3 regions of the Streptosporangium roseum DSM 43021 genome follow, and region 2 is predicted to be linked to each of the others. Evidence: riboswitches for the same ligand, from Rfam matches in the RefSeq annotation. Region 2 holds a riboswitch; each other region holds the start of a gene.
What was found. Region 2 has a riboswitch for S-adenosylmethionine ahead of SROS_RS11530 (glutathione S-transferase C-terminal domain-containing protein). Riboswitches for the same ligand answer to the same signal wherever they lie in the genome.
Positions count from the first base shown of each region.

Region 1: another riboswitch for S-adenosylmethionine. It lies ahead of thrC (threonine synthase); the one in region 2 lies ahead of SROS_RS11530 (glutathione S-transferase C-terminal domain-containing protein).
Region 3: another riboswitch for S-adenosylmethionine. It lies ahead of SROS_RS44260 (aminotransferase class V-fold PLP-dependent enzyme); the one in region 2 lies ahead of SROS_RS11530 (glutathione S-transferase C-terminal domain-containing protein).

Region 1 is NC_013595.1:9,843,174-9,851,132, reverse strand. It holds gene SROS_RS43050 (S1 family peptidase) at 1-434, shown strand, start outside; gene SROS_RS43045 (S1 family peptidase) at 841-2,340, shown strand; gene SROS_RS43040 (S1 family peptidase) at 2,542-4,110, shown strand; gene SROS_RS43035 (hypothetical protein) at 4,296-4,874, shown strand; SAM riboswitch class I at 4,915-5,056, shown strand; gene thrC (threonine synthase) at 5,071-6,360, shown strand; gene SROS_RS43025 (MoaD/ThiS family protein) at 6,384-6,659, shown strand; gene SROS_RS43020 (cold-shock protein) at 6,978-7,178, shown strand; gene groL (chaperonin GroEL) at 7,520-7,959, shown strand, end outside.
Region 2 is NC_013595.1:2,569,445-2,577,403, reverse strand. It holds gene SROS_RS11545 (ABC transporter permease) at 1-298, opposite strand, end outside; gene SROS_RS11540 (ABC transporter substrate-binding protein) at 295-1,920, opposite strand; gene SROS_RS11535 (FAD/NAD(P)-binding protein) at 1,977-3,731, opposite strand; gene SROS_RS11530 (glutathione S-transferase C-terminal domain-containing protein) at 3,787-4,728, opposite strand; SAM riboswitch class IV at 4,767-4,879, opposite strand; gene SROS_RS11525 (ribonuclease FAU-1 family protein) at 4,932-5,432, shown strand; gene SROS_RS11520 (enoyl-CoA hydratase) at 5,466-6,239, opposite strand; gene SROS_RS11515 (hypothetical protein) at 6,364-7,959, shown strand, end outside.
Region 3 is NC_013595.1:10,111,186-10,119,144, reverse strand. It holds gene folP (dihydropteroate synthase) at 368-1,219, shown strand; gene SROS_RS44285 (nuclear transport factor 2 family protein) at 1,216-1,653, shown strand; gene folB (dihydroneopterin aldolase) at 1,650-2,012, shown strand; gene folK (2-amino-4-hydroxy-6-hydroxymethyldihydropteridine diphosphokinase) at 2,009-2,506, shown strand; gene SROS_RS44270 (DUF3180 domain-containing protein) at 2,503-2,955, shown strand; gene SROS_RS44265 (NADH-quinone oxidoreductase subunit D) at 2,972-4,168, opposite strand; gene SROS_RS44260 (aminotransferase class V-fold PLP-dependent enzyme) at 4,186-5,487, opposite strand; SAM riboswitch class IV at 5,541-5,656, opposite strand; gene SROS_RS44255 (TerC family protein) at 5,795-6,559, shown strand; gene SROS_RS44250 (cytochrome P450) at 6,580-7,779, shown strand; gene SROS_RS44245 (S66 family peptidase) at 7,935-7,959, opposite strand, start outside.

The sequences.
Region 1 (7,959 bases), 3.1 Mb from region 2:
GTGGCTCCGGCGACTGCACCTCCGGCGGGGTCACCTACTTCCAGCCGATCGGGGAGATCCTCACGACCTACGGCCTGAGCCTGGTGACCACGGCGGGCAACCCTCCGCCGTTGAGCACGGGGACCTGCACCGGCTACGAGCAGACCATCACCGGCACGCTGAAGAGCGGGCAGTCCGTCTACCAGCCGAAGACCCGTCACTACCGCTCGACCGTCGCCGGTGTGCATGCCGGCTGCCTGGACGCCTACGACGGCGTCGACTTCGACCTCTATCTCCAGAAGTGGAACGGCCATAACTGGGACACCGTCGCCACCGCCGACAGCCCGAGCCCCGACGAGAAGATCAGCTACACCGGCACGCCCGGCCACTACCGCTACCGCGTGCTCTCCTCAAGCGGCTTCAGCCCTTACGTCCTGGGCTACAAGTCGCCGTGACGCTGACTGTCCCGCCCTTCCGCCGTGCTGATCATCGACTGCGCGCCCCGTCCGGTCACGCCTACGGCTTCTGATCCTGACGGGCGGCGGCGAGCCCGGGGAGGGCGAGCCGGTCCACGGTGCTTCTCCCCGGGGAGGCGGGGGTTGGAGATCGTCGTTCGCCTCCGCGGGGGAGGCGGGGGTTGAAGATCGTCGTTCGCCTCCGCGGGGAGGCGGAGGCTGGAAATCGTCGTCCGCCTTCGCGGGGAGGCGGGGTTGGAAATCATCGTCCGCGTGGCGCGGGGCTTTTGCGGCCTTGATCGGCAACGGCTGGATTAAGGTGGCGCTGCCCGCATCGTGTGATCAACCAGCGATACGCGGCGTTCTCCCCCCTCATGCCTGGAAAGCCGAGGTCGAGGAGAGATCCATGTCCCGCAGACACGTCATCACCACGGGATGCGTTCTGACGATCACCGCGCTCACGCTGACGGCCGCCCCGGCTGTCGCCACATCTCCCACCGTGAACACCTCAGTGGTCCTGTCCGCCCGGCAACCGCCGCCGGGCATGATCGAGGCACTCCAGCGCGACCTCGGACTCACCAGGGAGCAGGCGCAGACCCGCCTGCTCAACGAGGCCCGCCTGAGGCCGGTCGAGGCGAAGCTCCGCCGGAGGCTCGGTGACCGGTTCGGCGGCTCCTGGTTCACGGGGATCACCGCACAGGGCCTCGTGGTGGCCACCACCAGCTCCGCCGACATTCCCCAGATCCGCGCCGCGGGCGCGCGGGGGGAGGTCGTCGACCGGTCGATGGCGGAGCTCGACGCGACAGTCGAGGAGGTTGACGCGGCCCTGTCCACCCACCCGAACGGGCGGGTGCGCTATGTCGACGTGAAGGCCAACAAGGTCGTCATCCTGTCCGACGCGCCCTCGGCGACCAGAAGCCTCATCGAAGCCGCCGGTGTGGATCCGGTCGCGGTGCGGGTGGTGCCGTCCGACGAGCAACCCCGCCCCCTCTCCGACCTGCAGGGCGGCACCCCTTACTACATCGGCAGCACGAGTCGCTGCTCGGTCGGCTTCTCGGTGTTGCGCGGGGCCCAGAACGGGTTCGTCAGTGCCGGGCACTGCGGCAAGGTCGGTGCCGCCACCGTCGGGTTCAACCGGGTCGCGCAGGGGGTCTTCCAGGCGTCGAACTTCCCCGAGAGCGATTTCGGCTGGGTGGCGGTGAACGACGACTGGACGCCCAAGCCGCTGGTGGACAACGGCACCGGCGGCACCGTGACCGTCGCCGGCTCGAAAGAGGCCATCGAGGGGGCCTCGGTCTGCCGGTCCGGCTCCACCACCGGCTGGCACTGCGGCACCATCCAGCAGCGCAACGTCAGCGTCACCTACCCGCAGGGCACGGTCTCCGAGGTGACCCGTACCAATGTCTGCGCCGAGCCAGGTGACTCCGGCGGTTCGTTCATCGCCATCGACCAGGCACAAGGGGTCACCTCCGGCGGCTCCGGCGACTGCACCTCCGGCGGGGTCACCTACTTCCAGCCGATCGGGGAGATCCTCACGACCTACGGCCTGAGCCTGGTGACCACCGCGGGCAACCCTCCGCCGTTGAGCACGGGCACCTGCACCGGCTACGAGCAGACCATCACCGGCACCCTGAGCAACGGGCAGTCCGTCTACCAGCCGAACAACCGTCACTACCGCTCGACCGTCGCCGGTGTGCATGCCGGCTGCCTGGACGCCGACGACGGCGTTGATCTTGACCTCTATCTCCAGAAGTGGAACGGCCGCGGCTGGGACACCGTCGCCACCGCCGACAGCCCGAGCCCCGACGAGAAGATCAGCTACACCGGCACGCCCGGCCACTACCGCTACCGCGTGCCCTCCTCGAACGGCTCCAGCCCCTACACCCTGGGCTACAAGGCACCGTAATCCGTTTCCGGACCCCCACCGCGGGAGGCCGGAAGCGCTGGTGGACCTCGTTCGAAATCGTCGTCCGCGTGGCGCGGGGCTTTTGCGGCCTTGACCGGTAACGGCTGGATTAAGGTGGCGTTGCCCACATCGCATGATCAGTCTGTGATGCGAGGCACGCTCCCCCCTCACGCTTGAAAAGCCGAGGTCGAGGAGAGATCCATGCCCAGCAGACACGCCATCACCACGGGATGCGTTCTGACGATCACCGTGCTCACGCTGACGGCCGCCCCGGCTGTCGCCCAGGCCCGGACAGCGGAGGCCCAAGCGGTCGCGGCCGCGAGAAAACCGCCGCCGGGCATGATCGAAGCACTCCAGCGCGACCTCGGACTCACCAGAGAGGAGGCCGAGACCCGTCTGCGCAACGAGGCCCGCATGACACCGATCGAGGAGCGGCTACGCGGGCAGCTCGGCAGCCGGTTCGGCGGCGCCTGGTTCGCGGGAAGCGTCGCGCAGACCCTGGTGGTGGCCACCACCAGCCCCGCCGACATCGCCTTGATCGTCGCCGCGGGCGCCCGTGCCGAGATTGTCACCCGGTCGCTGTCGGACCTCCAGGCGGTCAAGAAGCACATCGACCAGGCGCTGCCCACCCGCCAGGAGACAGGGAGCGTGCGCTACATCGACACGAAGATCAACAAGGTCGTCGTCCTCTCCACGGCGGTCACGACGACCACGAACATCCTGGAGAACGCCGGTGTGGACCCGGTCGCGGTCCGGGTGGTGTCGTCCGACGAGCAACCTCGCCCCCTCGGCGACGTGGTGGGCGGGGAGGCTTACTACATCGGCAGCGCGAGCCGCTGCTCGGTCGGCTTCTCGGTGACCCGCGGGGCCCAGAAGGGCTTCGTCAGCGCCGGGCACTGCGGCAAGGTCGGTGCCACCACCACCGGCGTCAACCGGGCCGCCCAGGGCGTCTTCGAGGGGTCGAGCTTCCCGGGCAGCGACTATGCCTGGGTGGCGGTGAACGGCGACTGGACGCCCAAGCCGCTGGTGAAGAACGGCAGCGGCGGCACCGTGACCGTCGCCGGCTCCAGGGTGGCGGTCGAGGGGGCCTCGGTCTGCCGGTCCGGCTCCACCACCGGCTGGCACTGCGGCACCATCCAGCAGCGTGACACCAGCGTCACCTACCCGCAGGGCACGGTCTCCGAGGTGACCCGCACCACCGTCTGCGCCGAGCCGGGCGACTCCGGTGGCTCGTTCATCGCCATCGACCAGGCGCAGGGCGTCACCTCCGGTGGCTCCGGCGACTGCACCTCCGGCGGGGTCACCTACTTCCAGCCGATCGGGGAGATCCTCGCGACCTACGGCCTGACCCTGGTGACCGACGCCACCACCCCGCCGGGCACGAGTACGCCCCCGGGCACGAGTACGCCGCCCGGCACGGGCACTCCGCCCGGCACCGGCACTCCGCCGGGCACGGGCACCTGCACCGGCTATCCGCAGAGCGTCACCGGCACGCTGAAGAGCGGGCAGTCCGTCTACCAGCCGAACAACCGCTACTACCGCTCGACCGTCACCGGTGTGCACGCCGGCTGCCTGGACGCCAACGACGGCGTCGATTTCGATCTCTACCTCCAGAAGTGGAACGGCCGTAACTGGAGCGTCGTCGCCACCGCCGACAGCCCGAGCCCCGACGAGAAGATCAGCTACACCGGCACGCCCGGCTATTACCGCTACCGCGTGGTCTCGGCGAACGGCTCCAGCCCCTACACCCTGAAGTACAAGGCACCGTAACCCGCTCCCGGCCCCCTCTTCCGCCGCGCCTCCAAGCCGTGCCTCCAAGGTGAAGGTCCGAGGGAGGACGGGGCTCCCGCCGGGCGGGCGATCGTGAGCCTGGCGGGGGCTCCGCCCGCCCGCGGCAGGGACGTACGGCGGTGACCACTTGACCTTGCCGTAGCGTCAACCGCTTCACTCGGGCCATGAAGGCGATCTCGGCACTGTGGCCGGCGGTCCGGCGGCGGGTGGACGTTCCGGAGGACGGCGCGGCGATCGGTTACGACCGGGGGCTGCGCGTGGTCCTGTGGGCGATGGTGGTGACGTCGCCGCTGGAGCTGGTGGTGGTCCATCACCTGCTGCCCTGGGCGTGGGCCCGGTGGGCGCATCTGGCGCTGATGGTGGCCGCCGCGGTCTGGAGCCTCGGTTTCATCGCCTCGCTGTGGGTCTATCCCCACGCCGTGGACGGCGAGCGGCTGCGGATCCGGTTCGGCGGCCTCCTGGACGTCGTGATCCCGGTCCGGCTGATCGAGTCGGTCCGTGCGGAGCGGGTGAGCAAGGGGCAGAGCAAGCTTGCCGAGATGGTGGGGGGGACGCTCTCGGTCGAGGTCGGCGGGATGACGAACCTGGTCGTACGGCTGCGCGAGCCGTACGAGGTGAGCGGGTTCGGACGGGTGCGGGCGGTGCGTTTCACGGCCGACGACCCCGGCGAGGCTGTCCGACAGGTAACACGCTACATCTCGCGGAGTGAGACACCTGGTCAGGATGACCGCAAGGCGAGGTAGAGTGCGTAAGACCTGCTCGTCAGGTTCATAACTGAATATTTGCTCATCCAGAGGGGTGGAGGGACCGGCCCTGCGAAGCCCCGGCAACCCTCCCGGTTCAAGACTCGTTTTTCTGACGAGGTCGGCCGGGACAGGTGCCAATTCCGGTCTGTGACCAGGGTGGTCGCAGACGAAGATGAGGGAAAGGCCTCGCTTCATGGCGCTCGCAAGCACTGAAACCACCACCTCGCTCGGCCGCGTCGAAGACGCGCGGAGCAAGCCCTTCGGTCCCGCCGCAGCCCTGTCCTGTCGCGAATGCGGCGCCCGCTACGACCTCGGCCCCAACTTCGCCTGTATCGAGTGTTTCGGGCCTCTCGAGATCGCCTACGACTTCGGACGGGTGACCCGGGAGCAGATCGCCGAGGGGCCGACGAACATCTGGCGTTACCGCTCGCTGCTGCCCGTCCCGGCGGACGTGGCGGCCAAGCCCAACATGGCGCCCGGCTGGACCAAGCTGGTCAAGGCCGACAACCTCGCCCGCGAGCTGGGCATCCGCTCCCTGCACGTGAAGGACGACTCCGGCAACCCCACGCACTCCTTCAAGGACCGCGTGGTGGCCATTGCCGTCGAGGCGGCCCGCAACTTCGGTTTCCACACCCTCTCCTGCTCCTCCACCGGCAACCTGGCCGGCGCGGTGACCGCGGCCGCCGCCCGGGCCGGTCTGGACGCCTGCGTGTTCATCCCCGCGGACCTGGAGGAGGCCAAGATCGTCATGGCCTCGGTGTACGGCGGCAAGCTCGTCGGCATCGAGGGCACCTACGACGACGTGAACCGCTTCTGCTCCGAGCTCATCGGCGACGAGCTGGGCGACAAGTGGGGCTTCGTCAACGTCAACCTCCGGCCCTACTACGCCGAGGGCTCCAAGACCCTGGCCTACGAGATCGCCGAGCAGCTCGGCTGGCGCATCCCCGACCAGATCGTCATCCCGGTCGCGTCCGGCTCGCAGCTCACGAAGATCGACAAGGCGTTCAAGGAGCTGATCGCGCTCGGGCTCGTCGAGGACAGGCCCTACAAGATCTTCGCCGCCCAGGCCGAGGGGTGCTCCCCGGTCTCCGCCGCCTACAAGGCCGGCCACGACGTGATCAGGCCGGTCAAGCCGGACACCATCGCCAAGTCGCTGGCGATCGGCAACCCGGCCGACGGCCCCTACGTGCTGGACATCGCCCGGCGCACCGGCGGCGCGGTGGAGGACGTCACCGACGCCGAGGTCGTCGACGCGATCCGGCTGCTGGCCAGGACCGAGGGGATCTTCGCCGAGACCGCGGGCGGCGTCACCGTCGGCGTGCTGCGCAAGCTGGTCGCCGAGGGAAAGCTCGACCCGGAGGCCGAGACCGTGGTCCTCAACACCGGCGACGGGCTCAAGACCCTCGACGCCGTGGCGGACCACGCTCGCCCCACCGCCGTCATCCGGCCGTCTCTTGACGCTTTCCGTACGGCTATCGCCTAGAAACTCGTGAAAGGTACTGAATTATGAGCGTTTCTGTGCGGATTCCGACGATTCTCCGGACCTACACCGACGGCTCCGCCGAGGTGACCGGAGAGGGCGAGACCCTGCGGGATGTTCTGCAGAAGCTCGACGCCGACTTCCCCGGCATCGGTGCGCGCATTCTTGATGAAACGGGCAAGATTCGCCGTTTTGTCAACGTCTACGTCGGAGATGAGGACGTCCGTTTCGTGGACAACCTTGACACCGCCACGCCGTCCGGCGTTCAGGTCTCCATCATCCCGGCGGTCGCGGGGGGCTGATCCCCCGGCGCCCACACCGCCTCTCCACGACACCCGCGCGCGGCCTGACCGCGTGCGGGTGTCGTGTTTTGTGACGTCAGCTCATATCTGTGCCACGAGATATGATGCAATTTTTAACCAATTAATCGCACCGTCAAAACTCGTCCCCGGCCCTGAATGCGTACGTAAAGCGGTAGTTCTCAGATTGACTCTGTTGCCCTACGGTGTCCCACAGGTATGGTCGAGAACGATCGACGTAGGCGATGTCTACGCCTCGGAGATTGCGGACTTCGCGCGAGGAATGGGCGATGTCCTCAAGTCCAGTAAGAGGAGTCGGAAGTGGCGCAAGGCACCGTCAAATGGTTCAACGCGGACAAGGGCTACGGCTTCATCGCGGTAGACGGTGGTAAGGATGTGTTCGTCCATTACTCCGCGATCATGATGGATGGCTATCGTGCACTCGAGCAGGGCCAGCGGGTCGAGTTCGAGATCACTCAGGGGCAGAAGGGCCCCCAGGCGGAATCCGTCAGGGCGGTCTGACGCGACCGTTCCATCCATTCGTCGGGAAATGCCGGAAGCTCCCGTGGCAGCGCAGTCCGCGCGGATCTTCCTGCATGTCGGCCCGGCCCGCCGTTCCAACCGGTGGGCCGGGCCTTCGCTCTGAACGCGGCCCCTCGTTCTAAGCTGGACGCAGGTCAGGGCGTCACGGCTTGCACTCGGCAAGGTAGAGTGCTAAACAGTTCGTTGGCACTCCCTGTTGGAGAGTGCCAACCCTGGATCGAGACGATGGGACCCGCCGAACGGAGTCGCGGGTCCACATGCCGTCGCGGGCGTCGGCTCGATCCGGTGCAAGCCACCCTGCGTTTGGGAGGTCTAGCCGTATGGCAGCCAAGATGATCGCGTTTGACGAGGACGCCCGGCGCGGTCTCGAGCGCGGTATGAACCAGCTCGCGGACGCCGTCAAGGTGACCCTCGGCCCCAAGGGCCGTAACGTCGTCCTGGAGAAGAAGTGGGGCGCACCCACGATCACCAACGACGGTGTCTCCATCGCCAAGGAGATCGAGCTCGAGGACCCGTGGGAGAAGATCGGGGCCGAGCTCGTCAAGGAAGTCGCCAAGAAGACCGACGACGTCGCGGGCGACGGCACCACCACCGCCACCGTGCTCGCCCAGGCTCTCGTACGTGAGGGCCTCCGCAACGTCGCCGCCGGCGCCAACCCGATGTCCCTGAAGAAGGGCATCGAGGCCGCCGTCGAGCGCGTCTCCGAGGAGCTCTCCAAGCTGGCCAAGGACGTGGAGACGAAGGCGCAGATCGCCTCCAC
Region 2 (7,959 bases):
GGATGTAGGAGTGGCCGAGATCGCCGTGGAGCAGCCGGGTCAGGTAGTCGCCGTACTGCTGCAGGGCCGAGCGGTCCAGCCCCCATTCGGCGATGATCTGCGCCCGCCGCTCGGGGGTGTCGAGACCGTCGCCGATGAGGACGTCGACGGTGTCGCCCGGCACGAGCAGCAGCGCGACGTAGGCCGCGGTGGCGGCGGCCCAGAGCACGGCGACGCCGGCTCCGAGCCGCCGGGCCACCGGGCCGAGCCACCCGGCGGCGGCCAGCCCCCGCCGCCGGGTGAGTGTGAGGGTGCTCATGTCCCTGTCCGGATGTCATAAGCACTGTTGGGGGTGCCGGAGACCGGCTCGAAGGTGATCCCGGTGACGTCGGCGCTGTGGGCGATCTGGTCGGCGGGCACGTAGAGCGGGAGCAGCAGGGCCTCGTCGGCGACGAGCTTCTGCACCTTGGCGTAGAGCTCCTTGCGCTCGGCGACGTCGGAGCTGGCCGACGCCTCGGCGAGCAGCTTGTCCAGCTCGGCGCTCTCGAAGTGGGTGCGGTTGATCGCGGCCCCCTTCGGCAGGATCAGGTTGAGCGCGGCTCCGGCGTCGGTGTCGCCGCGCGAGTTCTCGAAGACGTCGAACTGGTTGTCGTCGTAGGCCTTCTGCGCGGTGCCCTGGTCGACCAGCTTGACCTGGAAGTCGATGCCGGCGCTCTGCTTGACCGCCGCCTGGATCGCCTGGGCGAGGACGTCGCGGCGGTCCCGGACGAACGGGGCGGAGTTCACGGCCCGCACGATCAGCCGCTTGCCGTCCTTGACCCGGAAACCCTCGCTGTCGCGCTTGTCCCAGCCCGCGTCGTCGAGCAGCTTGTTGGCCCGCTGCGGGTTGTTGCCGAAGGTCTTCTCCAGCGAGGCGTCGTAGAACTGCGGGCTGCCCTGGCCGATGATGCTCCAGGCCCGCTTCGCCGTGCCCTGGTAGACCGAGTTGAGGACCGCGTCCACGTCGACGGCGTCCCGGAAGGCCTCGCGCACCCGCTTGTCGTCGAACGGCGCGTGCGACTGGTTGAAGTAGTAGGAGAACGCGCTGCCGGAGTTGAGGTTGGTCTCCAGCTTCAGCTGGGGGTCGCCCTTGATCAGGCCGATCTCCGTGGCGGGCACGCCCTCGATCACCTGGACCTGGCCCGAGGTGAGCGCGCCGACCCGGACCGCCGCCTCGGGCAGGAAGCGGTAGGTCACCTCCGACAGGTGCGCCGGGCCTTGGTGGGCCGAGCCCGCGGGCGGCCAGTTGTAGGCCGGGTTGCGCTTGTAGTGGACCTCCTGGCCCGGGGTGAACCGGTCGAGGATGAACGGCCCGGTGCCGACGAGGTCGGTCCCGCCGGCCTTGAGGTCCTTGGCGTTCTTCAGCGACTTCGGGGAGACCTGGCCGGCGTAGGGGGAGGACAGGAAGTCCAGGAACAGGCCGTCCGGCGCCTTCAGCGTGATCTTGAGGGTGTGCGTGTCCGCCACCTCGGCCTTGCCGAAGTTGCGGAGCTGGATGGCGGCCACCGCCGGGTTGTAGCCCGGCACGACGAACTGGTCGAGGTTGGCCTTCACCGACGCGGCGTCGAACTTCTCGCCGTCGTGGAAGGTGACGTCGTCGCGGAGCCGGAAGGTGTAGGTCAGGCCGTCCTCGGAGACCTCCCAGGACGTGGCCAGCCACGGCAGGAACTCGCCGTTCCTCCCCCGGGCGATCAACGCGTCGAACTGGTTGTGCACCAGCAGCCGGGCCTTGTTCTGGCCCCACAGTTGCGGGTTGAACGTGATGGGCTGCGTCTCCACCGCCCACACCAGCGACCCGCCGCCGCCATCGCCGGCCGCGGCTGCGGGGGCCTCCGTCTCGGCTCCGCACGCCGTGAGCGCCAGCACTCCGGCCAGTGTCAGGGCGCCCCATCGCAGCTTCACGTGCTTCTCCTTGAACAACTTGAACGACTCGAACGATCTGAGTGACTTGCGCGCCATCAGGCGACGTGCCTGATCTGGGTGGCGGTGGCCTCGGACAGCACGATCCGGGCCAGCGCGTCGGCGTGCCGGAAGAGCGGGGCGTTGAGTCCGGGCCGGGCGAATCCGCCGGTGGCCCGGCCGCCGACGACCCAGGGGCCGAAGGCGAATCTGCGGGAGTGGGGGGTGTCCGACCGGTCCAGCAGGCGGCGGTCGGCCGGCCGTACCTTCAGCAGGCCGGACTCCTCGTCGATCTCGCCCCGGTCGCGGAGCGCGGAGATCAGCGGGTCGGTGGCCCGGCTCACGCTGGGCGCGGGCAGCCGGGCCTCGATCAGGGTCCTGGCCGCCACCCCGCCGGGGACGGTGGGGCTCTGCGCCCACCACTGCCGGTCGCGGTGCTCCACCTTCAGATCCGCGCCGAGGAAGGTGACCACACCCGCCTTGGCGAGCGCCCGCAGCTCCTCCAGCCGGGGGCCGGGCGGGCCGCTGGCGATGTAGCTGAAGAACCCGTTGAACCACGGGTCGGACAGGCCCAGCTCGGCGAGGACGCCGTAGACGGACAGCAGCCCGAGGATCATGGCGTGGTCGGCACTGTGCGCGGGGTCGGAGCGGCGCTCCAGGTCCGCTCCCAGGTAGCCGAGCATCCACCTGCGCAGTCCCGCCGGGTCGCCGAACCGCATCCGCTCCAGCGGCCGGTCCAGCCGGTCGAAGTCCAGCCGGTCCAGATGCCGGGGTACGGCCTTGCGGATCAGCGCCCGCATCCCGGCGTCGCGCCACTCCTCGGCCGCGTACGCCTCCTCGAACTCCTCCCAGCTCATCCGGGCGCGCTTCGGGTGGGCGGTGATCAGCTCGTGGTAGTAGGCGAAGCCCAGCTCCTTGGCGACCAGCGGCCACACGTCCCTGCGGAAGTTCCACGGCCCCTCGCCCAGCGCCTGCGCGGTGAGGAAGCGCGGCACCGGCGGGCGGGCGCCCCGGAACGGGTATCCGGTCTTCGAGTGGTACGGCACGCCGCGGCGCGACCCCACCTGGAGCAGCGGCTCCCGGCCGCTGGGCAGGTAGACGAGCTCCCCGTCGTACTCGCGGACGAACCGGCCGCCCCGGCCCGAGGTGAGCAGCACCATCAGGTCGACGAAGGCCAGCCCCATGCCCCGCACGATCACCGGCTCGCCGCCGGGCACCTGGTCCAGGTCGAGGTCGGCGGCGTAGCCGGTGGGCAGGTAGCGCAGGCCGCTGCCGGCGGCCACGTCCGCCAGGGCCTGCTCCTGCCCCGTCGGGGTCACGTCGCCGTGTCCCTGCGCCAGGATCACCGTGTCGACCTCGATCGTCCGGCCGTCCCCCAGCGTCACCGCCTGCCCGCCGGGGACGTCGGCCAGGTCCAGCGCGCGGGTGGCGTGGACGTGCACCCGGACGCCGCGCGGAGCGGTGTTCACCGCGCGCCAGAAGACGTCGGACAGGTAGGCGCTCTGAACCGGCCGGGAGGCGAACCGGCCGGGGTCGCAGCCGAGCCACTCGGCCAGCGAGGGGCCGGGGCGGATGGGGCCCTGGCACTGGACCGACTCGTCGGTGAACAGCGTCACGTCGGCGGCGGTGGAGTTCATCCAGAGCAGTCCGGACTGCTCCCTGCGCCAGACCCGCCCGCCGCCCGGCGGGTAGGGGTCGATCACGTGGATGTCCAGCGACGGCCAGGGGAGCAGGTCGGCCGCGTTGGCGCAGATCCGCTCCACCAGGCAGGTGCCGGTCGGCCCGGCGCCGACGACGGCGATGGAGGCACTCATGCGATCTCCTCGCCCGGCGGCGCGGGGGTGGTCCCGCGCCGATCGACTGGCTGTCTCATACGGCGGCTCTGCGGTGTGACTCGTCCCAGTCGGCGTGGAGCGGCTGGACCGGGATCCGCCAGGGGTCGGTCTCGGCGGCGGCCGGAGCGGTGAGCACGGCGAAGTCGGTGTTCTCACGGAAGGCGGGATGCTGGTAGAGGTCCCTGGCGTAGGCCCACAGGTTCGGGAAGGAGGTCAGCGGGCGCTCGCTGATCCTGGCGGCCGGATTGTCGTTCACGTCGAAGCGGAGCAGCGTCGGCCAGAGCCTCACGTCGGCCTCGGTGATCCCCGAGCCGAACAGGAACCTGCGGTCGGCGAGCCGGGCGTCGAGCTCCTCCAGGAAGGAGATCACCGCCTGCCGGGCCTCGTGGTAGTCCGCCTCGGTGGTGGCCGACGCGACGCGGCCCGCCGCCGTGTTGGCGTACTCGTAGATCCTGGCGTTGAGCGCGTCGATCTCCGGCCGGAGCTCCTCGGGGTAGAGGTCGGCGTCCGGGTCGCCGCCGAACCGGGTGCCGAGGTCGATCGTGATGTCGGGGAAGTTGTTGCTGACGATCCGCCCGGTCGTCCTGTCCCACAGCACCGGCACCGAGACGTGCCCGTCGAAGCCCGGCTCGGTCGCCTCGTAGGCCTCGCGGAGCGTGGTGAACCCGTTCACCGGGTCGGCTCCGCGCCGCTCGCGGAAGGCCCAGCCGCGCCCGTCGCGCTCGTCGTCGACGTAGGAGAGCGAGACCACGTCCTGCAGCCCCTTGAGGGAGCGCACGATCGCCACGCGCTGCGCGTAGGGACAGACCGCCGCGACGTAGAGGTGGTAGCGGCCGGATTCGGCCGGGAAGTCGCCGGTGCCGTCGGCGATCCGCCCCTGGAAGGGGTAGCGGGGGCCGGGCCGGTCGCCCGGCCGGTAGCGGCCGTAGGTGTCGAGGTCGGCGGGGCCGGCGTAGTTCAGTGTGATCTCGGACATGTGCTGCTCCCAGGCATGTCTCGGTGACCCGGTGAAGGGGTCCGCGCTTGCGGCACGCCCACCGTGCCGCCAGGTCTCCCCCGGGGGCACCCCGCCGCGGTGCGAGGGTTGCCGGTCAGCTAGCCGGGGCTTTGCACTGACACTCTTAACCTAGTTAGAAGGTAGGAAATACATAGATCTATGTCAACCCTTATGGTCGAGGGATGTCACACGAGATCGTGAATGTGGTCTACCGCAAGTACGACGGCTCCCTGCACTGGCATCACCAGGCCCTGCTCCTCGGCGAGGACGAGCACGGTGTCTGGACCGGCTGCCTGGCCGGCAGCAGCGGCAGGAGGGGTCACGAGCCCCCGGTCGCCTGGTCCCACGCGTTCGTGATGCTCTTCCCCCGCGACGCCTGGTGGACGGCCAGCTTCAACGCCGCGCCGAACAAGACGGAGATCTACTGCGACATCTCGACCGTGCCCGAGTGGCGCGACGGCGAGGTGACCATGGTCGACCTCGACCTCGACGTGATCCGCATGCGCGACGGCCGGATCTTCCTGGACGACGAGGACGAGTTCGAGGAGCACCTGCTCCGCTACGCCTATCCTCCCGACGTCATCGCGAACGCCCGCGCCTCGGCCGCCCGGCTCATGGAGGCCGTCGCCGCCGACGCGGCCCCCTTCGCGGGCGCCCCCCACTGGCTGTCCCACGTGACCTGACCCGCCCCGGCCCCGGCGGTCAGGCGGGGCCCTCTACAGGGGTGGGAACCCGGGGGCGCGGCGCTCGACGAAGCTGGCCACCCCCTCGGCGAAGTCGGGGCGGCGGAAGGACTCGGCCATCAGGCGCACGGCGGCGGACTCCGACGCCTCCAGCGTCCGGTCCCAGTCGCCCCAGACCTGACGCTTGATCACGGCCATCGACGCCGGCGAGCTGTGCGTCGCCAGCTCGCGGGCGTAGGCCTGAACCTCCTCCAGCAGGTTCTCGCCGGGCACCGACCGGTTGACCAGGCCCAGCTCGCAGGCCTCGGCCCCGGTGAACGTCCGGCCGGACAGCAGCAGGTCCATGGCCCTGGCCTGGCCGATGAGCCGGGGCAGGATCCACGACAGGCCGTATTCGGCGATCAGGCCGCGGCGGGCGAAGGCGGTCGTCCACTTGGCCTCGTCCGCGGTGAAGACCAGGTCGCAGACCAGGGCGTGGACCATGCCGAGCCCGGCGCAGGCGCCGTTGACGGCCGCGATGACCGGCTTGCCGATGGTGGCAGGGAAGGTGGTGGGCCGCCTGTCCGGCTCCCCCTCGTAGGAACCGTCCTGGATGGCGTTGAGGGTCTGGAAGTCCGCCCCGGCGCAGAAACCCCTCCCCGCCCCGGTCACGACGATCACCCGGACCTCCGGGTCCTTCTCCGCCTCTGCGAGCTGGTCGAAGTATCGCCGCCCCATCGCGTCGGTCCAGGCGTTGAGCCGTTCCGGCCGGTTGAACGTCAGCGTCAGCACACCCTGCTCGACCGACGACAGCACCAGATCCAACATCGCGCCCTCCTTGCCCGCCCCCATACCGAATCATGTTCTGCATCTTCTCCGCAACGCCTCTTGCCAAGAAGGAGGTGCCAAATTACGGTCAAGACCGTAATTTGGCACCATCTGGAGGTAGCCCGTGCGATCTCGGCTGGCGGCGCTCGTCACCGCCTTTCTCCTCATCCCCCTCGCCGTCCCCCTCTCCGCCGCTCCGGCGCAGGCCGTACGGCAGGCGCCCCCGTCCGGCTGCGGTCTGCAGGCCCTGGGCACGCTGCCTCTCACCGGCGCCACGACCGCCGGCACCGCGCTCGACGCCGATCACCCCGACGGGCCGCGCGTCTACTCGGTGACCTCCAGCGCCTCCGGCCCCGCGCAGCTCGGCATCAGGGACGCCCACGACGGCCGGCTCATCGCCGAGCGCCCGCTCCCCGGCGCCCTGGGGTCATGGGCCGTGACCGTGGCCCCCGACCATTCGGTGTACGTCGGGACCTACCCCCTGAGCCCCGCCCAGGCCCGCTTCTACCGCTACCGGCCGGACACCGACCAGGTGACCGACCTCGGTGTCCCGATCGCGGGCGAGACCTTCGTCTGGACGGTGGCCGTGACCCCCGACGGCTCCGCCGTCTACGGCGGCACCTCCCCCTCGGGCAAGGTGTTCCGCTACGACACCGCCAGCGGCGCCGTCACCGACCTGGGTGCCCCGGTGCCCGGCGAGCAGTACATCCGCGACCTGGCGATCGGCGACGACGGCACGGTCTACGCGGGCGTCGGCGCGGGGAGCATGAAGGTGGCGGTGCTGGCCCCGGACGGCACGACGAGGAAGATCATCGATCCGCCGATCCAGGGCAAGGGCTACGCCTACGACCTCGACCTGGCCGGCCGCTACCTCCTGGTCCGCTACGGCACCACCACCTCGACCAACCCCATGGGCGTCTACGACACCGCGCGGGGCGTCTGGAAGGACGTCGTGGACGACGTCGACAGCCTCACCGTGGGCGGCGGACGGCACGGGCAGCAGCTCTACCTGTGGCAGGACGACGAGCTCGCCCGTTACGACCTCAAGTCGGGTGAGCTCGTCAAGCTCGGCTTCACCGAGTTCGGCGGGGGCGCCGCGCGGACGCTCGGCTGGGTCGGTCATACCCTCGTCGGCACCGGCTCCACCGGCCGCATCTGGAACTACGACCGCAAGACCGGCAAGGGGAGCCTGCTGGCCGGCACGCTCACCGGCCAGCCGGTCAGCATCCGGTCCATGACCACCGGCCCCGACGGGCGGATCTACGCGGGCGGTTTCTTCACCGGCGGCCTGGCCGCCTACGACCCCGCGACCGGCCAGACGCAGTCGTGGCCGGACATCGGCCAGAGCGAGGGCCTCGTCACCCACAAGGGCAAGCTGTACCTCGGGGTGTATCCGGGCGCGCGGATCCACGAGTTCGACGGGACCGCCTTCAAGCAGCTGCTCGACCTGCGCGACCAGGAGCAGGACCGGCCGTTCGCCCTGGTCTCGGCGGGTGACTGGCTGGCGTTCGGCACCGTGCCCAGGGCCGGCACGGTCGGCGGGGTGTTCGGGCTGTACGACCCGGCGACGGGCCGCAAGGTGATCAAGCGGAACATCGTGCCGGGCCACAGCATCGTCGGGCTGGCCTACCGCGACGGCGTCGTCTACGGCACGACCTCGGCGTTCGGCGGTGTCGGCGTGCCCCAGGGCGACGCCGCCCACGTGTTCGCCTACGACATC
Region 3 (7,959 bases), 2.8 Mb from region 2:
ATCCGAATGCTCTCCGATCGGTTGACCGGGACAGATGCGGCCCAACCGGGGAGATGATCGCCAGAAATGTCACCGATTGTCCACGCCGGTCCGTCGCTCCGGCGGCCGCCGTCCCGGCCCGGCCGGTCACTGTGACAGTTGTCACGTCCGAGCGGCCGTGGCCCGCGCGGGGCGTCACCGGACGGCGCCCGCCGAGGGCGGGGGCCGGCGGAGCCCGGCGGAGCTTCAGGATCTGTGCGGAGGAGAACATGGCCGGCGGATGCCCCGATCGGCGGCTGTCCGCCCCGGGATGGACGGGCTGCTTCGTTATGGCACAAGCTGGACCCGCGAGATGGGCGAAGAGTGGACTACGCCTAGGCTTGTCCGCATGACTACGTGGAGTGTGCCGGGGATGCCCGACGAGGGCCGATGCCTGGTGATGGGCGTGGTCAACGTGACCCCCGACTCGTTCTCCGACGGCGGGCGGTGGTTCGACCCGGCGACGGCCGTACGGCACGGCCTGGAGCTGGTCGAGCAGGGCGCCGACATCGTCGACGTGGGCGGGGAGTCCACCAGGCCCGGCGCGGCGAGGGTGTCGCTCGAAGAGGAGCTGGCCAGGGTCGAGCCGGTCATCAGGGAGCTGAGCCGGGAGGGTGTCACGGTCAGCGTCGACACCATGCGGGCCGAGGTCGCCCAGGCGGCCGTGGCGGCCGGGGCGAAGCTGGTCAACGACGTCAGCGGCGGCCTCGCGGATCCGGCGATGCCGCGCGTCGTCGCCGAGTCCGGAGTGCCGTACGTGGTGATGCACTGGCGGGGCCACAGCCACGCCATGAACAGCAGGGCGGTCTACGGCGACGTCGTGACCGAGGTGCGGGAGGAGCTCTCCAAACGGGTCTCCTCCGTGCTGGCCGAGGGGGTGGCCGACAATCAGATCGTGCTCGACCCGGGCTTGGGCTTCTCCAAGAACCCCGAACACAACTGGGCTCTGCTCGCGGGGCTGGACCAGCTCGCTGAGCTGGGCTACCCGATGATCATCGGGGCCTCGCGGAAGCGTTTCCTGGGCCGGCTCCTCGCGGACCCGGACGGCACCCCGCGTCCTTTCAGTCGCAGTGATGACGCCACGCTCGCCGTGACCGCCCTCGTCGCACAGGCGGGGGCATGGTGTGTGCGCGTGCATGACGTACGCCCGAACGCGGACGCCGTCCGTGTGGCTGCCGCAGTTCAGGGAGCGAGAGCATGAGCGTCGACACCACCGCCGTCGAGACGGTCAACCAGGCGTTCTACACCGCGATCGAGAACGCCGACCTCGACAGGATGACCGAGATCTGGGCCGAGGACGTCGACGGCGAGCAGGTGAGCTGCGTGCACCCGGGATGGCCGATCGTGAACGGCCGCCAGGAGGTGCTGCGCTCCTGGGCGCTCATCATGGCCAACACCCCCTACATCCAGTTCGTGCTGACCGACGTCCGCGTCATGGTCCTGGGTGACGTGGCCATCCTCACCTGCGAGGAGAACATCCTCACCGCGGGAGACGAGGGCGACTCCAGCTTCGCCGCGGGCAAGGTCGTGGCGAGCAACACCTTCATCAGGACGGAGTCGGGGTGGCGGCTCTGGCTGCACCACGGCTCACCGGTGCTGCAGGGCGACGAAGACGAGGAAGAGGAAGCCGCGTGACCGACCGGATCAGTGTGAAGGGCCTGCGGGCGCGAGGACGGCACGGCGTGCTGGCCGCCGAGCGCGAGCTCGGCCAGGAGTTCGTCGTCGACGCCACGCTCTTCCTCGACACGGCGCCCGCGGCGGCCGGAGACGACCTGACCAAAACCGTGCACTACGGCGAGCTCGCCCAGGACCTGGTGAAGGTCGTGGAGGGCGAGCCGGTCAATCTGATCGAGACCCTGGCCCAGCGCCTGGCGGATGTCTGCCTGGCCCGCGAGCAGGTGCTGTCGGCGGAGGTGAGCGTGCACAAGCCGGCCGCGCCGATCCCACTGCCGTTCGACGACGTGGTCGTGACGATCACCCGGAGCCGGGGATGAAGGTCGTGCTGGCGCTCGGCAGCAACCTGGGCGACCGGTTCGACACGCTGCAGGGCGCGCTCGACTCGCTCTTCGACGCGCCGGGCCTCGAATTCGTCGCGGTGTCGCCGGTCTACGAGACCGACCCGTTCGGCGGCCCCGAGCAGGGGCCCTACCTCAACGCGGTGGTGATCGCGCATAGCACCCTGGAACCCAGGACGCTCCTCGATCGTGCTCAAGGTGTGGAGAACGCCTTCGGCCGGGTCCGGGCAGAGCGCTGGGGAGCGCGCACCCTGGACGTCGACCTGATCACCGTGGGGGACGTCGTCTCCGACGACCCCGAGCTGACGCTGCCGCACCCCCGGGCACACGAGCGCGCGTTCGTGCTGGTGCCGTGGTCGCGGGCCGACCCGGACGCGGTCCTGTCCGGTCGCCGGGTCGACGACCTGCTGGCCGCGCTGGACCAGGACTACGTACGGCTCCGCGCCGACCTGACGCTGCAGAGGCCCATTTGAAGCCGACCCGCCCCGGCGTGCTCGTCGGTCTCCTCATCGTGTTCGCGATCATCACCTGGGCACTGCTGAAGCCCCTCTACTCGTCCCTGCCGACCGTGCCGTGGACCGCGATCCCCACGGTGCTCCTGCTGGCCGTCGGCGAGATCTACAGCGGATGGATGACCAAGGCCCGGATCGAGCGCAGGGGCGACACCAAGCCCGTCGAACCGCTGGCCGTGGCCCGGCTCGCGGCCCTGGCCAAGGCCTCCGCGTACGGCGGGGCGATCTTCGGCGGAATCTTCGCCGGATTCACCCTCTACACCGCCGAGCTGCTGGAGCAGGGCGTGCCGCGCCGCGACTTCCTCATCACCGGCGGCTCGTTCGTCGTCTGCGTGCTGCTGGTGTGCGCCGCCCTCTACCTGGAGTACTGCTGCAAGGTGCCGAAGGACTCCTCGGAGGAGGACCGCTAGTCCGCCCGCGCGGGGGTCACTTGTCGATGTCGCCCACGACGAAGAACATCGACCCGAGGATGGCCACCATGTCGGCGAGCAGCTGGCCCGGCAGCATCTCGCGCAGCACCTGGACGTTGTTGTAGGAGGCCGAGCGGAGCTTCATCCGCCACGGGGTCTTCTCGCCGCGGGAGACCAGGTAGTAGCCGTTGATGCCGAGCGGGTTCTCGGTCCAGGCGTAGGTGTGGCCCTCGGGGACCTTGAGCACCTTGGGCAGGCGCTGGTTGACGGGCCCCTGCGGCAGCTCCCGGAGCCGCTCCAGGCAGGCGTCGGCCAGGTCCAGGGAGACCTTCACCTGCTCCAGGAGCACCTCGAACCGGGCGCGGCAGTCTCCGGCCGACCGGGTCACGACCCGCACCGGCAGCTCGCCGTAGGCGAGGTAGGGCTCGTCCCTGCGCAGGTCGATGTCCACCCCCGAGGCACGGGCGATGGGGCCGCTCACGCCGTACTGCATGATCGTCTCGCGGTCCAGCACGCCCACCCCGACCGTGCGGGCCAGGAAGATCTCGTTCCCGGCGACCAGGTTCTCGATGTCGGGCAGCCGCCGCCGCACGTCCGCGACGGCGCGCGAGGCCCGGCCGCTCCACCCCTCGGGCACGTCCTCCTTGAGGCCGCCGACCCGGTTGAACATGTAGTGCATCCGGCCGCCGGAGATCTCCTCCATCACGGCCTGGAGGGTCTCGCGCTCCCGGAACGCGTAGAAGACCGGGGTGATCGCGCCGAGCTCCAGCGGGTAGGAGCCGAGGAACATCAGGTGGCTGAGGACCCGGTTGAGCTCGGCCAGCAGGGTGCGCATCCAGACGGCCCGGACGGGCACCTCCATGCCGAGCATCCGCTCCACCGCGAGCACGACGCCCAGCTCGTTGGCGAACGCCGACAGCCAGTCGTGCCGGTTGGCCAGCACGATGATCTGCCGGTAGTCGCGCACCTCGAACAGCTTCTCCGCGCCGCGGTGCATGTAGCCCACGATCGGCTCGGCCGCGCTGATCCGCTCCCCGTCCAGCGTGAGCCGCAGCCGCAGCACCCCGTGCGTGGACGGATGCTGCGGCCCGATGTTGAGGACCATGTCCTCGGTCGCGAGCTCCTTGCCGCGCACTCCGTGCACGGCGTCCGCTCCGGCGCCGATCCCTACGCTGATCTCCCGGGGCGCGCCTGCGGCACGACGCTCAGTCATAAGGCCATGCTGTCACGTCAGTCCCGGTTGAGGAGATCCCGCAGAGCGGTGACCAGACGGTCGACGTGCTCCTCGGTGGTGCCGATCCCGATGGAGGCGCGGACGGCGGAGGCGGTGACGTCGTCGCAGCCGCCGTCCTTGGCGCCGAGGAGGTGGCGGACGAAGGGGTGGGCGCAGAACTTGCCGTCGCGCACGCCGATGCCGTACTCGCCGGACAGGACCTCGGCGACCTCGCGGGCGGTGAAGCCGTCCACCACGAAGGAGACGATGCCGACGCGGGGGTGGTCGGGGCCCCACAGGGAGAGCTCGTGGACGCCCTCGATGCCGGCGAGCCCGGCGCGGAGGCGGCCGATGAGACGCTCCTCCTCGCGGATCAGGGCGCTCCAGCCGGTGGCGCTCAGCGCGTCGCAGGCGGCGGCCAGGGCGATGGCGCCCAGGACGTTCGGGGTGCCGGCCTCGTGGCGGGCCTCGGGGTCGGTGTGCCACTCGGTCTCGTCGTCGTTGACGGCCTTCACCGCGCCGCCGCCCCGCAGGTACGGCTCCGCCGCCGCCAGCCAGTCCGTCCGGCCGATCAGGGCGCCCGTGCCGAAGGGGGCGTAGAGCTTGTGGCCGGAGAAGACCACGTAGTCCAGGTCCAGCGCGGTCAGGTTGAGACGGCGGTGCGGGACGAGCTGGGCGGCGTCGACGAGGATGCGGGCGCCGTGGCGGTGGGCGATGTGGGCCAGGGCGGCGATCGGCCAGAGCTCGCCGGTGACGTTGGAGGCGGCGGTCACCACCAGCAGCTTGGGGCCGTCGATCCCGGCCAGCGCCTCGTCGGCGGCGCGGACCGCCTCGCCGGGGAAGGCGGGGGGCGCCAGCCGTACGGCGTCGGCCCAGGGCAGGAGCGAGGCGTGGTGCTCGGTGTCGAAGACCACGGCGGTGGTCCCCTCGGGCAGGCTGCGGGCCAGCAGGTTGGTGGCGTCGGTGGTGTTCCGGGTGAAGATCACCGAGTCGTCGGGGCGCGCCCCGACGAAGGCGCGGACCGTGTGCCGGGCCTGCTCGTAGCGGGCGGTGGTGAGCTGGGAAGCGTATCCGGCGCCGCGGTGGACGCTGGAGTAGGCCGGGAGCGCGGCGGCGACGGCGGCGCTCACCGGCTCCAGACAGGGCGCGCTGGCGGCGTAGTCGAGGTTGGCGTAGGGGACGAGCCTGCCGCCCTTGACCGGGACCTCAAGGTCCGAGCCGAGCACGGCGGGGATCCGCCGGCCCCCGGAGGCGCGGGTCGCCGGGACGGTCACGGCTGCGGTGGTGGTGGCGGAGGTGAAGATCGTCAGTGCGGACACGCCGAGGCTCCCTAAGAGGTCATCGGACCCCAAGCCGTGGCGTTGGTGCGTGGAGCCCGCGCTTGCCCGGCACACATCGCGCCGGACCAGGTCCTCACCCGGGGCACCCCGCCGCGGACGCGAGGGTTGCCGGCCAGCGAGCCGGGGCTTGTCACTGGCACTCATGACCTACAGCGGAACTATAACCGACACCCGGCCGGGCTCCGCAAGTCTCCAAAATGCGCAGATGTGATCCCGGTTCAGGAACTCCTGGAGGTGCTCACCCGTCTAGGCAGTGACCCCGCAACGCCTGCTGAAGGAGTGAACGATGGATTGGGTGACCAACCCGGAGATCTGGATAGGGTTTGTCACCCTTGTCGGTCTGGAGATCGTGCTCGGCATCGACAACATCATCTTCATCTCGATCCTGGCGGGGAAGCTCCCGCCGGAGCAGCGGGACAAGGCGCGCAAGCTGGGCCTCCTCGCCGCCCTGCTGAGCCGGCTCGCGCTGCTGCTGGCGCTGTCGTGGGTGGTGAAACTCACATCACCCCTGTTCGAGGTCTTCGACCAGCCGGTCTCGGGGCGCGACCTGATCCTGATCTTCGGCGGTCTCTTCCTGCTGGGCAAGAGCGTCTTCGAGATGCACGACAGCCTTGAGGGCAAGTCGGGTCACGCCAGCGGCAAGGTCGCCGCCTCCTTCACCTCGGTGATCCTCCAGATCATGGTCCTGGACATCGTGTTCTCCCTCGACTCGGTGATCACCGCGGTCGGCATGGTCGACGAGCTCGGCGTCATGGTCGCGGCCGTCGTCGTCTCGGTCGTCGTGATGCTCTTCGCCTCCGGCCCGATCAGCCGCTTCGTGGACAAGCACCCGAGCATCAAGATGCTCGCCCTGTCGTTCCTGGTCCTGATCGGGGTGGTGCTCATCGCCGAGGGCTTCGAGCAGCACATCTCCAAGGGCTACATCTACTTCGCGATGGCGTTCTCGCTCGCCGTGGAGCTGCTGAACATCCGGCTGCGCAGCAAGTCCAACGGGGAGAAGCCGGTCGAGCTGCACCAGCGTTACGAGGCGGACAAGCAGACTGAGTCCTAAGTCAACATTACGATGTTGACGTGCGCTTTGATCCTTGGAATCCGGAATTCGTCGCCCATCCCTATGACGTCTACGAGGAGCTGAGGCGGGAGCGGCCGGTCAGCTTCTTCGAGCCGACCGGCCAGTGGCTGATCGCCCGGCACGCCGACGTCAACGCGCTGCTGCGCGACCGCAGACTCGGCCGCTCCTACCTGCACGTGGCCACGCACCAGGAGTTCGGCAGGCCGGACGACCCCGGGTTCCAGGACCCGTTCTGGCGGGTGGTCAGGGCCGGGATGCTCGACGTCGAGCCGCCGGTCCACACCCGGCTCCGGCGGCTGGTGTCCAAGGCGTTCACCCCGCGCATGGTCGAGGCGCTCCGCCCCAAGGTCGCCCGGATCGCCGGGGAGCTGGTGGACCGGTTCGCCGAGCGCGGCGGGGGAGACCTGATCGCCGAGGTGGCCGAGCCGCTCCCGGTGACCGTGATCGCCGAGATGCTCGGCGTGCCCGAGGCCGACCGGCACCTGCTGCGGCCCTGGTCGGCCGACATCTGCGGGATGTACGAGCTCAACCCCTCGGTCGAGGCCCAGCACACCGCCGTGCGCGCGGCCGAGGAGTTCTCCGGCTACCTCGTCGAACTGGCCCGCGCCCGCCGGGCCGACCCCGGCGACGACCTGATCAGCGCGCTGGCCCTGGTGGCCGACGAGGGCGACAAGCTCACCGAGGAGGAGCTGGTCGGCACCTGCGTGCTGCTGCTCAACGCCGGGCACGAGGCCACCGTCAACGTCACCGGCAACGGCTGGTGGTCGCTGTTCCGCAACCCGGCCGAGCTGGAGCGGCTCCGCGCCGACCACGGCCTGCTCCCCACGGCGATCGAGGAGCTGATGCGGTGGGACACCCCGTTGCAGATGTTCGAACGCTGGGTCCTTGAGGACATCACGGTGGGCGGGGTGGACATCCCGCGCGGCACGGAGGTGGCGCTGCTGTTCGGCTCGGCCAACCGCGACCCCGGGGTGTTCGCCGACCCCGACCGCCTGGACGTCGGCCGGGTGGACAACCCGCACATCTCCTTCGGCGCGGGCATCCACTTCTGCCTGGGCGCGCCGCTGGCCAGGATCGAGCTGATCGAGTCGTTCGGCGCGCTGCTGCGCAGGGCGCCGAAGCTGGAGCTGACCGCCGAGCCCTCGTGGGGACCGGGCTACATCATCCGGGGGCTCACCTCCCTCGACGTGCGGGTCTGACCCTGGGGTGAGGGTCTGAACCGGCCGCTCGCCCCCGAGCTCTTCGGGGGCGAGCCGCCCGGACGCTCTGGGCGGGCGCGCGGACCGGGGCGCCGGCCGTACGTGCGCGCCGGTGGCGCGGTCGGTCAGAGAGCGGTCGGTCAGGGAGCGGTCGGTCAGAAATGGGCGATGACGCGCCGG